DNA from 3 places in the Senegalia massiliensis genome. Region 3 is predicted to be linked to each of the others. Evidence: riboswitches for the same ligand, from Rfam matches in the RefSeq annotation. Region 3 holds a riboswitch; each other region holds the start of a gene.
What was found. Region 3 has a riboswitch for cobalamin ahead of D3Z33_RS06535 (energy-coupling factor ABC transporter permease). Riboswitches for the same ligand answer to the same signal wherever they lie in the genome.
Positions count from the first base shown of each region.

Region 1: another riboswitch for cobalamin. It lies ahead of D3Z33_RS17090 (DUF4430 domain-containing protein); the one in region 3 lies ahead of D3Z33_RS06535 (energy-coupling factor ABC transporter permease).
Region 2: another riboswitch for cobalamin. It lies ahead of D3Z33_RS14490 (CGGC domain-containing protein); the one in region 3 lies ahead of D3Z33_RS06535 (energy-coupling factor ABC transporter permease).

Region 1 is NZ_QXXA01000004.1:288,848-292,137, forward strand. It holds gene D3Z33_RS03705 (hypothetical protein) at 1-130, opposite strand, end outside; gene D3Z33_RS03710 (hypothetical protein) at 329-826, opposite strand; gene D3Z33_RS17090 (DUF4430 domain-containing protein) at 828-1,226, opposite strand; adenosylcobalamin (AdoCbl) riboswitch at 1,315-1,460, opposite strand; gene D3Z33_RS03720 (efflux RND transporter permease subunit) at 1,502-3,290, opposite strand, start outside.
Region 2 is NZ_QXXA01000018.1:28,763-32,052, reverse strand. It holds gene D3Z33_RS14500 (FecCD family ABC transporter permease) at 1-69, opposite strand, end outside; gene D3Z33_RS14495 (ABC transporter substrate-binding protein) at 73-1,104, opposite strand; gene D3Z33_RS14490 (CGGC domain-containing protein) at 1,121-1,441, opposite strand; cobalamin riboswitch at 1,712-1,895, opposite strand; gene D3Z33_RS14485 (NADPH-dependent oxidoreductase) at 2,020-2,778, shown strand; gene D3Z33_RS14480 (amidase family protein) at 2,801-3,290, opposite strand, start outside.
Region 3 is NZ_QXXA01000006.1:147,375-150,664, reverse strand. It holds gene D3Z33_RS06540 (PTS fructose transporter subunit IIABC) at 1-960, shown strand, start outside; cobalamin riboswitch at 1,109-1,285, shown strand; gene D3Z33_RS06535 (energy-coupling factor ABC transporter permease) at 1,399-2,124, shown strand; gene D3Z33_RS06530 (energy-coupling factor ABC transporter substrate-binding protein) at 2,108-2,386, shown strand; gene cbiQ (cobalt ECF transporter T component CbiQ) at 2,373-3,053, shown strand; gene D3Z33_RS06520 (energy-coupling factor ABC transporter ATP-binding protein) at 3,062-3,290, shown strand, end outside.

The DNA of each region.
Region 1 (3,290 bases), on a different contig from region 3:
TCTTTTGTATTACTTGTTGAAATCTATATATCTTTTGCATAGAATTTTCAACATTTTCTATATCCATATTTTCTATGATTGATAAAGCGTAATTGTAATTATCTTCTTTTACTTTAAAGTCATCACTCATATTTTCACCACCTTGTTTATTTTAATTTATCCAATATTTTTTTATTTATTACTTATATACTTCAATTTATACTTTATCTTTATTGAGTATATTAGTTATTACTGCTAATTTATAAAAAAGATATTAAATAACAAAAAACCTCTTTCTTATAGAATATATTCCCTATGCAAAAGAGAATAAACTATAAGAAAAAGATTTTTAATTAAATCTAGCACCTTGTTTCTCTATAATATTTTTTATAGGCTTAAATAATATTAGTACTAATATAAAGTTTGAAAAACCATGTATAATATCAAATAATAGCCCTCTTATCCAATAAGTTATTCCATAACCAACTCCATAAAATACAGATTCTGTTAAAGCAAAAAACAAACCGAATGAGAGACCAAATATACCAGCTAAAACTGCATATATATATTCATTTTGGGTTTTATAATTAATAACTGATGTTATTATAACTAATATTGGCCATATCAAATAATAACCTATTAGCCAAGTATTAAAACCCCATACAAATATTTCAGTTGTAGAAAATATTATTGAAACTAAAATAGCTCTTTTAAATCCAAAAACTACAGTATAAATTATAAAAAGTAAAGTAACAATTTCTACATTAGGCACAAAGGACAATGCCATTTTAGATGCAGTTAAAGTGGCACTTAATATAGCTATTAATACAAGATCTCTTACTTTCATATTAATAACTAGTTAACTCAAATTTATATTTATCTCCATCTGTAAGTGGTATTTCAGCTACACCTGTTTCTGCATCTTTACCATTTACTTGAATTTGCCAAAATTCTTGTTCACTTTCTTTTGCTTCATAATCCATCATAGCAGTAACCATTTTTCCAAAATCTGAATCTGTAAGAGTTACACCAATCTCATCTTTATTATTTTCTAATAAATCTAATAAATATTCATCATCAGTGTTATAGGTAAACGTCTTATCTACATCCTCTTTTTCATTTATTACTTGTATCTTTACTTCCTTAGCTCCTTCTACTGATTCTGGAGATAAAAAAGTCTGATATGCAAATACAAGCCCTAATGCTAAAACTAAAGCTATAACAATTATTAAACTTTTTTTACTCACTATAATTCCTCCTTATATTTATGTGTTTAATGTGTCTAAAAAAACCCTTCCACTATCGAAGTGGAAGGGTTAATAAAATCATTTTATATACCACACCACTTCATTTCCACGTGAAGTTTCAAGTGCTTTTATATAATTTAAGGTATTCCGACTTAGTATATATTTATACCATACGGCGGCGGGCCCGTACAGGATTTTAACCTGTTTCCCCTCAAATTATACTTCATATTATTTAACTAATTATATAATACTACAATTTATATAAAAAAGCAATTCTAATTTTCTTTCACAAGACTATTATATGCTATTGGTATTACAATAAGAGTAAGAAGTGTTGAGAATATAAGACCTACCATGAGTCCTACAGCTAGTGGTGTGAAAAATGAACTGCCAGATAAAACTAATGGAATAAGACCTATTACCGTTGTAATACTACTTAATAATATTGGTCTTAACCTTTTTTTCGCTGATTCTATACAAGCCTCTTTTATACTTCTTCCATTCTCTCTCTCTCTATTTATATATTCTATTATTAATATTGCATTATTAACAACAATACCTATAAGACTTGCAGCTCCAAGTCCTACTGTAAATGTAAGAGGTAGTCTAAATATAAACACTCCAAAAACTACTCCTATTACAGATAATGGTACGGTTATAAGTATTATAAGTGGTTGAAGTATGGATCTAAATTGAAGAAGTAATATTAAATATACTCCTACAAGTGCTATAAGTGCGGCTATACCAAGTCCACTTAAATATTTTTTAAAGATTTCTTTTTCTCCTCCAAATGTAACTTTAATATCATCTGTTTTTTTATTATTTATTATTTCTTCAACCTTGTTTTGTTCTACTAAAGTAGATTTATCAGGATCTACTTCAGCTGTTATTTTGATAAATGGCTTTCTATTAAATCTATTTAATTCTTCTAACCTGGTATCCTCTTCTATTTCTACTACATCTTTTAAAAGTAATATTTGTTGACTATTAGGTGATTTAATAGGTGTATTTTGTAATTCATCTATACTATTTGGATTTGCATATAACAAAATACTTTTACTTTCGTCATCTATATTTACTTCACCAATCTGAGTTTTATTCAATGCAAGATTTACTTGTCTTTGTATATCATAACTAGTAAGTCCTAATATTGACATTTCTTCTTTATTTGGAATAATCTCATATTCTTTTATTACAGAGGATTCTTCTAAAGTAATATTATATAAACTCTTCATATCATCCATTTCTTCCCTTATATTACTTGCTACATTTTCTATATCTTTAAATTCATCAGAAGAAAGGGTTATATCAATATCAGGTCCTGGGTTTGTAAGTGCAAGTAGATTAACTGTCACTGTTCCATCTTCTATTTTATCATTTAGCTTATTTTGGAGTTCATATGCAAAATACTTCTTATTTTTATATTCAGCAATTTTTTCTTCATTAAATCTAAACATTACTTGCCCTAAATCAGGAGATTTAAAATAAGGAGGATTTGTTATATAAAATTTAGGTATTGGCCCTCCTATTGATGATGTATATTCCTTTATATCATCTCTATTATTTAATACTTCTTTTACATCTTCTACAATTTGCTGTGTTTGATCTATGTTATTTTCTTCTGCTTTTATATCAATATATGCTATATTATTATCTGCATAAGGAAATACTTCAAGCCTCATATTTACAAGCATAAAACCTACTATGATTATTAATACTAATACAATTAAAAATGTAGTTTTAGTATATTTCATGCTTTTTAAAAGTGTATTTTCTAATAATCCTTTAAAGTGTTTTCGTTCTCTTACTTTTCTATGACTATTCTTAAGAAGTAAACTTGCAAGTACAGGAGTTACTGTTATAGAAACTATATATGATGCAATTAAAGCTATAATAACTACTTGTGGTAAAGATTTTGCAAACTCTCCCGCCTCACCAGGTAGTGTTATAAGTGGTGCAAATGCCATTATAGTAGTAAGCGTTGATGTAAGTACTGGAATACTTGATTCTTTAGTTCCTAAATAAACTGCTTCCATAATAGATACATTTTCATCTAATTTTACT
Region 2 (3,290 bases), on a different contig from region 3:
AGAAACACCTATATAAGTAGGTGTTTCTATTAAACATTTTTTATTCTTAAGGTTATTTGAATCTTCCATTATCTATTCACCTTTCATATCTGGATAAATCCCTTCAATTATAGTATTTATTCCATCCATAGTTCTAATACCACTTGCATAAACTTCACTTAATACAATAGGGTTTACTCTATCATTTTTAACCGCAGAAATACTTCCAAGAGCAGGATTATCCATTATGCTATTAACTGCTTCTTCTCTATCTATTGAATCACCATAATATACTGTAAAAATAACATCAGGGTTTAAATTTATCAAATCTTCCATCCCTATATTTTTTTTAGCAACTAAATCTGCTCCTACTTGAGTTGCTATATCTCCACCTATACTATCTTCTCCATATATTCTATATTGTCCTTCTTTTCCTACTTCTAAAATAACTGTTTTTACTTTTTCTTTACTCTTTACGCTTTCTTTAGCTTTTTCAATTTGTTCTTTCATTTCTTTTACAATCTTATTAGCTTTATCTTCTACATTAAATATTTTTCCCATATTAATTATATCTTGATACTCATTTTCTAAAGTGTTAGGTGATTTAACACCGCTATTCTGCTGGATATAAGTATTGATGTCTCTTTCATGCCAAAAAGAAACATCGCCATAAACCTTCTCTGCAAATAAAGAATACCAACTAGTAATAAAATCAGGTTCCAATGCTAATATCTCTTCTTTTGTTGGAAGTTGCTTATAATATTTTATTTTATCAAATGATTCCTTAAATTCTTCTTTAACTGGATCATCTAAATATGAAGCTGCTACTATTTTATCTCCTTGATCTAAAGCTAAAAGTGTTTCTATTGCACTTTGGTATATTGCAACTACCCTTTGAGGAGCTTCATTAAACGTTATTTCCACTGGCTCCTTAGCCCAATTATAAGTAGTAACAGTTACAGGATAATGAGAACTTTCATTGCTTTTATTGGATTCATTTTTTTCTACAACTGTTGATTCAGTATTTGACTCTTTTGAATCACTATTATCATTCCTACATCCTACTAAATTCACTAAAAAAATTATCAATATAAAAATACTTAGTTTTTTAATTATTCTTTTCATTTATTTCACCTTTCTATTAATGAGTTCCCTCAATTACTTTTATTCCTTTAGATTTAAATATATTTACTATTTCTTCCTTCTTCTCTGCTTTACACTTTACTATACATACACCTATATGTACTTTAAATATATTATTTTTTACAAATCTATCTGCTAATTCATTTACCCAATCTTTTGACTCACTAGAACATATTTGACATGTAAAAAAAGATGATAGATTTATTTCTTCATTTTTATAGCTTTTAAAATATTTTTCTTTATTATTAAAAGCTTTAAAACATCCCATTGTTGTGCAAATTCCATTTACCTTTTCACATATTCCAATTGCTATATTCATTAAATTCACTCCTAACATATGAATAGATTACTCTATATAGGATAGTTCTACTAAACACTTATAATTGACAATATAGATCTTCTATTAATCCTATAACTTATAACGAATTTATTCTAAATTACTAATATTATAAGGTATTATATAGTAGTAATTGTAATCTAAACATAAAAAAATCAGCATATATTTGCTGACTTATTACTAATAAAAAAACCTTTCTAGACATAGAAAGGATATTATCAAATAACACCTCCTCATCCTCGTGAGTAATAAACAGCGCTTACACTATTGGCAGGTCTCCTGACTTAAGAATAACAAATCTTATACCTTCCCATGTTCATCATAGTGGTATTCATAAGATTCTATCTATTACAGTGGCGGGACCGTGTCGGTATTTCACCGAACTTCCCTTTTAAACAATTTAACATTAAATTGTACCAATATAGCTATATTCAATTTGTTTATAATATATCATTATTAGTTAAAGTTGTCAATTCTGTCGTCAAAAATAAAGTTTGATAATTAAAATTAGTGGTAAAAAATATATTAGATATCTATTATATTTGAAAGGATGAGATTTATTGAATAAAACTATCGAAAGTCAATTAAATCACCGTACAATTAGGAAATTCAAAAATAAAAAAGTAGATGAAAATACTTTAAACACATTATTTAAAGTAGCAAATCGTACTGCTTCTAGTATAGCTATGCAATCTTATAGCATAATTCGTATAACTGATGATAAAACAAAAGACAAGATAAGTAAAATATGTAACCAAGACTATATAAAAAATTTTCCAGAGCTAGTTATATTTATAGTTGATGTATATAGAAATGCTAGAATATCAGAAGAACTAGGGGAAAATTTACCTCATAAAAAAGATATGGATAGATTTTTTCAAGGATTTACAGATGGTGCAATAGCTGCTCAAAATATGATTACAGCTATTGAATCATTAGATATGGGTACTGTTTATCTAGGAAGTATTTTAAATGACCCTCAAGCTATCATAGATCTATTAGAACTTCCAAGACTTACATTTCCTATAGTAGGAGTTGGCTTTGGTTATCCAGATCAATATCCTATGTTAAAACCTAGAATGGATATATCTCTTAAAGTATTTGAAAACAGGTATAAAAAACAAGAAAATTATCTAGAATCTATAAAGGAATACGATAAAGAAATGAAGGAATACTATGATTTAAGAAATGAAACAAAATCTCTTGATGAATTTAGTAAACAAGTAGTTGAAATTCTTAAAATGGAAAACGAAAAAAGAAGTAAACTTTTAAATGTAGTTAAAAATCAAGGGTTTAATTTAAGAATTGAAGATAAATAAAAAATGTTGTTTAGGAAATTTCCTAAACAATATTTTTATTTATAACAGGACTTTTCCTATTTTTAGTTGATTGTTCAAGACCATATGCAATTTCAAATAATACAGATTCATTCCATTCTCTAGTTAAAAATTCTATACCTACCGGAATACCAATCGGTGCTGTTTCCGTTTGATTTGTAAATCCAGCAGGTAATACGCAAGAAGGAAATCCAGTTATAGCTCCTAATACTCCATTTCTATCTACTTGAGATTCACCTACTTTTACAACTGGTCTTTTTTGATGAGGATATAAAATTGCATCTAATTTATATTTTGCCATAAGTTCCATTACTAAATTTTGTAGTTCAATCCTATTAACTATTCTTTTATTATATTCAGGCATACTTCTATCAATAGTTTCTGCAAATTTAATATTTTTTTCTATTCCCTTATGATATTTCTTAGATTTTATTATATCATTAAGTGAATTAACTTTGGATCTTGATCCCAACTCTTTTAAATATTCATTTAAG
Region 3 (3,290 bases):
ATATTAATAGCATTAGCATTTTTATTTGATTTTAATAATGCAGGAGCAGATAATTATGGTTCAGGTAATGAAATTGCGGCATTTTTTAATACACTAGGAGGCACAGCATTTAGCTTTATGCTACCAATACTTGCAGGATTCATTGCATCATCTATAGGCGATAGACCAGCTCTAGCACCAGGATTTGTAGGAGGAGCTCTTGCTGCAAATGGAAAAGCAGGGTTTTTAGGAGCACTTTTAGCAGGATTTTTAGCAGGTTATGTAGTAAAAATGCTCAGAAAACTATTTAGTAATTTGCCACAATCATTAGAAGGAATAAAACCAGTTCTGTTATTTCCTCTATTTGGAATATTAATAGTAGGTGCTATTATGAACTTTATAGTAGTTCCACCAGTAGAATGGCTAAATACAGGACTAAATAGCTGGCTTAGTGGACTTGGTGGAGCAAATAAATTATTATTAGGACTAATACTTGGTGGGATGATGGCAGTAGATATGGGAGGCCCTGTAAATAAAGCAGCATATGTATTTGGTGTAGCATCAGTTGCAGAAGGAAATGGACATATAATGGCAGCAGTAATGGCTGGAGGAATGGTACCACCACTTGGAATAGCGCTTGCGACTACATTCTTTAAAGATAAATTTACAGAAAAAGAGATAGATGCAGGAAAAACTAATTATGTAATGGGACTTTCATTTATAACGGAAGGAGCAATACCTTTTGCAGCAGCAGATCCAAAAGGTGTAATACCTTCAATAATAGCAGGTTCAGCTATAGCAGGAGGATTATCCGCAGTATTTGGAGCATCTTCCCCTGCACCACATGGAGGAATATTTGTATTCCCTGTAGTTACAAATTGGCTCTTATATATAATAGCAATATTAGTAGGAAGTATAATTACAGCATTACTTTTAAAGGTATTGAAGAAACCAGTTGCTTTAGGAGAAGTAGAAAGTTAATAGATAAACGATAAATTATATTAATATAAACCTATAAGATAGATGATTTTAGAGAGGTCTATTTTATAGGTTTTTTTATAATCAGAATAAAAACTAAAAATATATTTACTTCTATCTTCACAAGTGATAATATATATTTAACAATAAAAATCGAATATTAAATTTAGGTTCATACTTATGATTAATAGGGAAAGAGGTGAGAAACCTCTGCAGCCCCCGCTACTGTAACCATAACGAAATCTCAAGTCCACTATTCATTAGAATGGGAAGGAGAGAAAGTAGGATGATGGCGAGCCAGGAGACCTGCCTAATTTAGGGAATTAAGCCTTCGGAGGGAAGGATATACCAGCTTATAGATAATATATATTTTAGCTAAAAAACTATCCTACCTCCGAGGTAGGATTTTTATTGTGTAAAAAATATTCGGAGGGGATAAAGTTGAAAAAGAAGTATCTAGTTTTATTTGGTTTAGTATTAGTGTTTATGCCAAAATATGCAAATGCTATGCATATCATGGAAGGCTACTTAAGTCCTTTTTGGGCAGGACTTTGGACAATTGTTAGTTTGCCTTTTGTAATTTTAGGATTTAGGAATATTTCTAAAATGGTGAAAGAAGATGGAAACAAAAAAATATTAATAGCACTTATGGGGGCATTTGTATTTGTGTTATCTGCTTTAAAATTACCATCTATAACAGGAAGTTCATCACATCCTACAGGGGTAGGTCTTGGAGCAATAGTATTAGGTCCATCTGTAATGAGTGTAATTGGGATGATTGTGCTAATTTTTCAAGCATTATTACTTGCCCACGGAGGAATCACTACACTTGGAGCAAATACGTTTTCTATGGCAATAGTAGGACCTTTTGTAGCATTTGGTATTTATAAGCTTTCTCAGAAAGCTGGATGGAAAAAAGAGTTTTCAATATTTCTAGCAGCTGCATTTGGAAATTTAATAACTTATGTTGTTACATCTTTTCAGCTTGCCATGGCTCATGCAGGAGCAAATGAAGGATTTATGGAATTATTAGTTAAGTTTTTATCTATATTTGCTATAACTCAAATACCGCTTGCTATAGCAGAAGGAATACTTAGTGTTATTGTATATAATTTAATAGCTGGATATAAAGAGGAAGGAGTTTTAGCTTATGAAAAAAACATATAAAAATTTATTACTTTTATTTATAGTTGTAATACTTATAGCTGTTCCAATACTTGTAATAAAAGACTCTGAGTTTGCAGGCTCTGATTCTCTAGCTGAGGAAGCTATTCCTGAAAGCTATACTCCTTGGTTTAGTCCTCTTTGGGAACCACCAGGAGGAGAAACTGAAACCCTTATATTTACCTTACAAGGAGCTATAGGTACTGGAATAATAGCATATTTCTTAGGCTATATGAAGGGTAAAGCTAAAAATGCTAATAATTGATAGATATGCATATATAAATAAATTAAGATATTTTAATGATGATTTAAAGCTTTTTTTATTTATTATGATGATTACTATAGCTTTATTTTCTAATAGCTATATTGTTCATATATCTATTTTCATTATTATGAGTGTTATTTTAGTAGGTATTGCCCAAATACCTATAAAAGGATACTTTAAAATGTATTTATTACCTATGAGTTTTATTATTTTAAGTTTAATAGCTTTAGTTTTTTCGATTTCACATAGTAATGTAGACACTTTTTTTAGCGTTAAACTTTCTAATTTTTATCTAGTTGTAAGGGATGATAGCTTACTTAAAGCTATCATCCTTACAACTAGAGCATTTTCAGCCATATCTTGTAGTTACTTTTTAATACTTACTACACCCTTTAATAATTTAATTAAATTATTATTAAAATATAAAATACCAGTCCTTTTAATAGAGCTTATAATGCTCACATATAGATTTATATTTATACTTTTAGAAGAGATAGCTAAGATTTATAAAGCACAAGATTTAAGGTTTGGATATATAAACATGAAAAATAGTTTTAATTCTTTAGGATTACTTTTAAGAACATTAATTGTTAGGATTATTAAACGATATAAAGATATGATAATTTCTCTTGAAAGTAAAAATTATGACAATAGGTTTTATATGTAGGTGAATATATGTTAAAGACAGTAGATTTAAATTATAATTATGAAGACGGAAAAGTTGCATTAAAAAATATAAATATAGATTTAAATAAAGGAAATAAAATTGGTATAGTTGGAGGAAATGGTGCTGGGAAAACTACTCTTTTTTTAAATCTAATAGGTTATCTTAAACCCAATAAAGGTGAAGTTTTATTTAATGATAAAAAAATAAAATACAATAAAAAATTTTTAAGGAACTTAA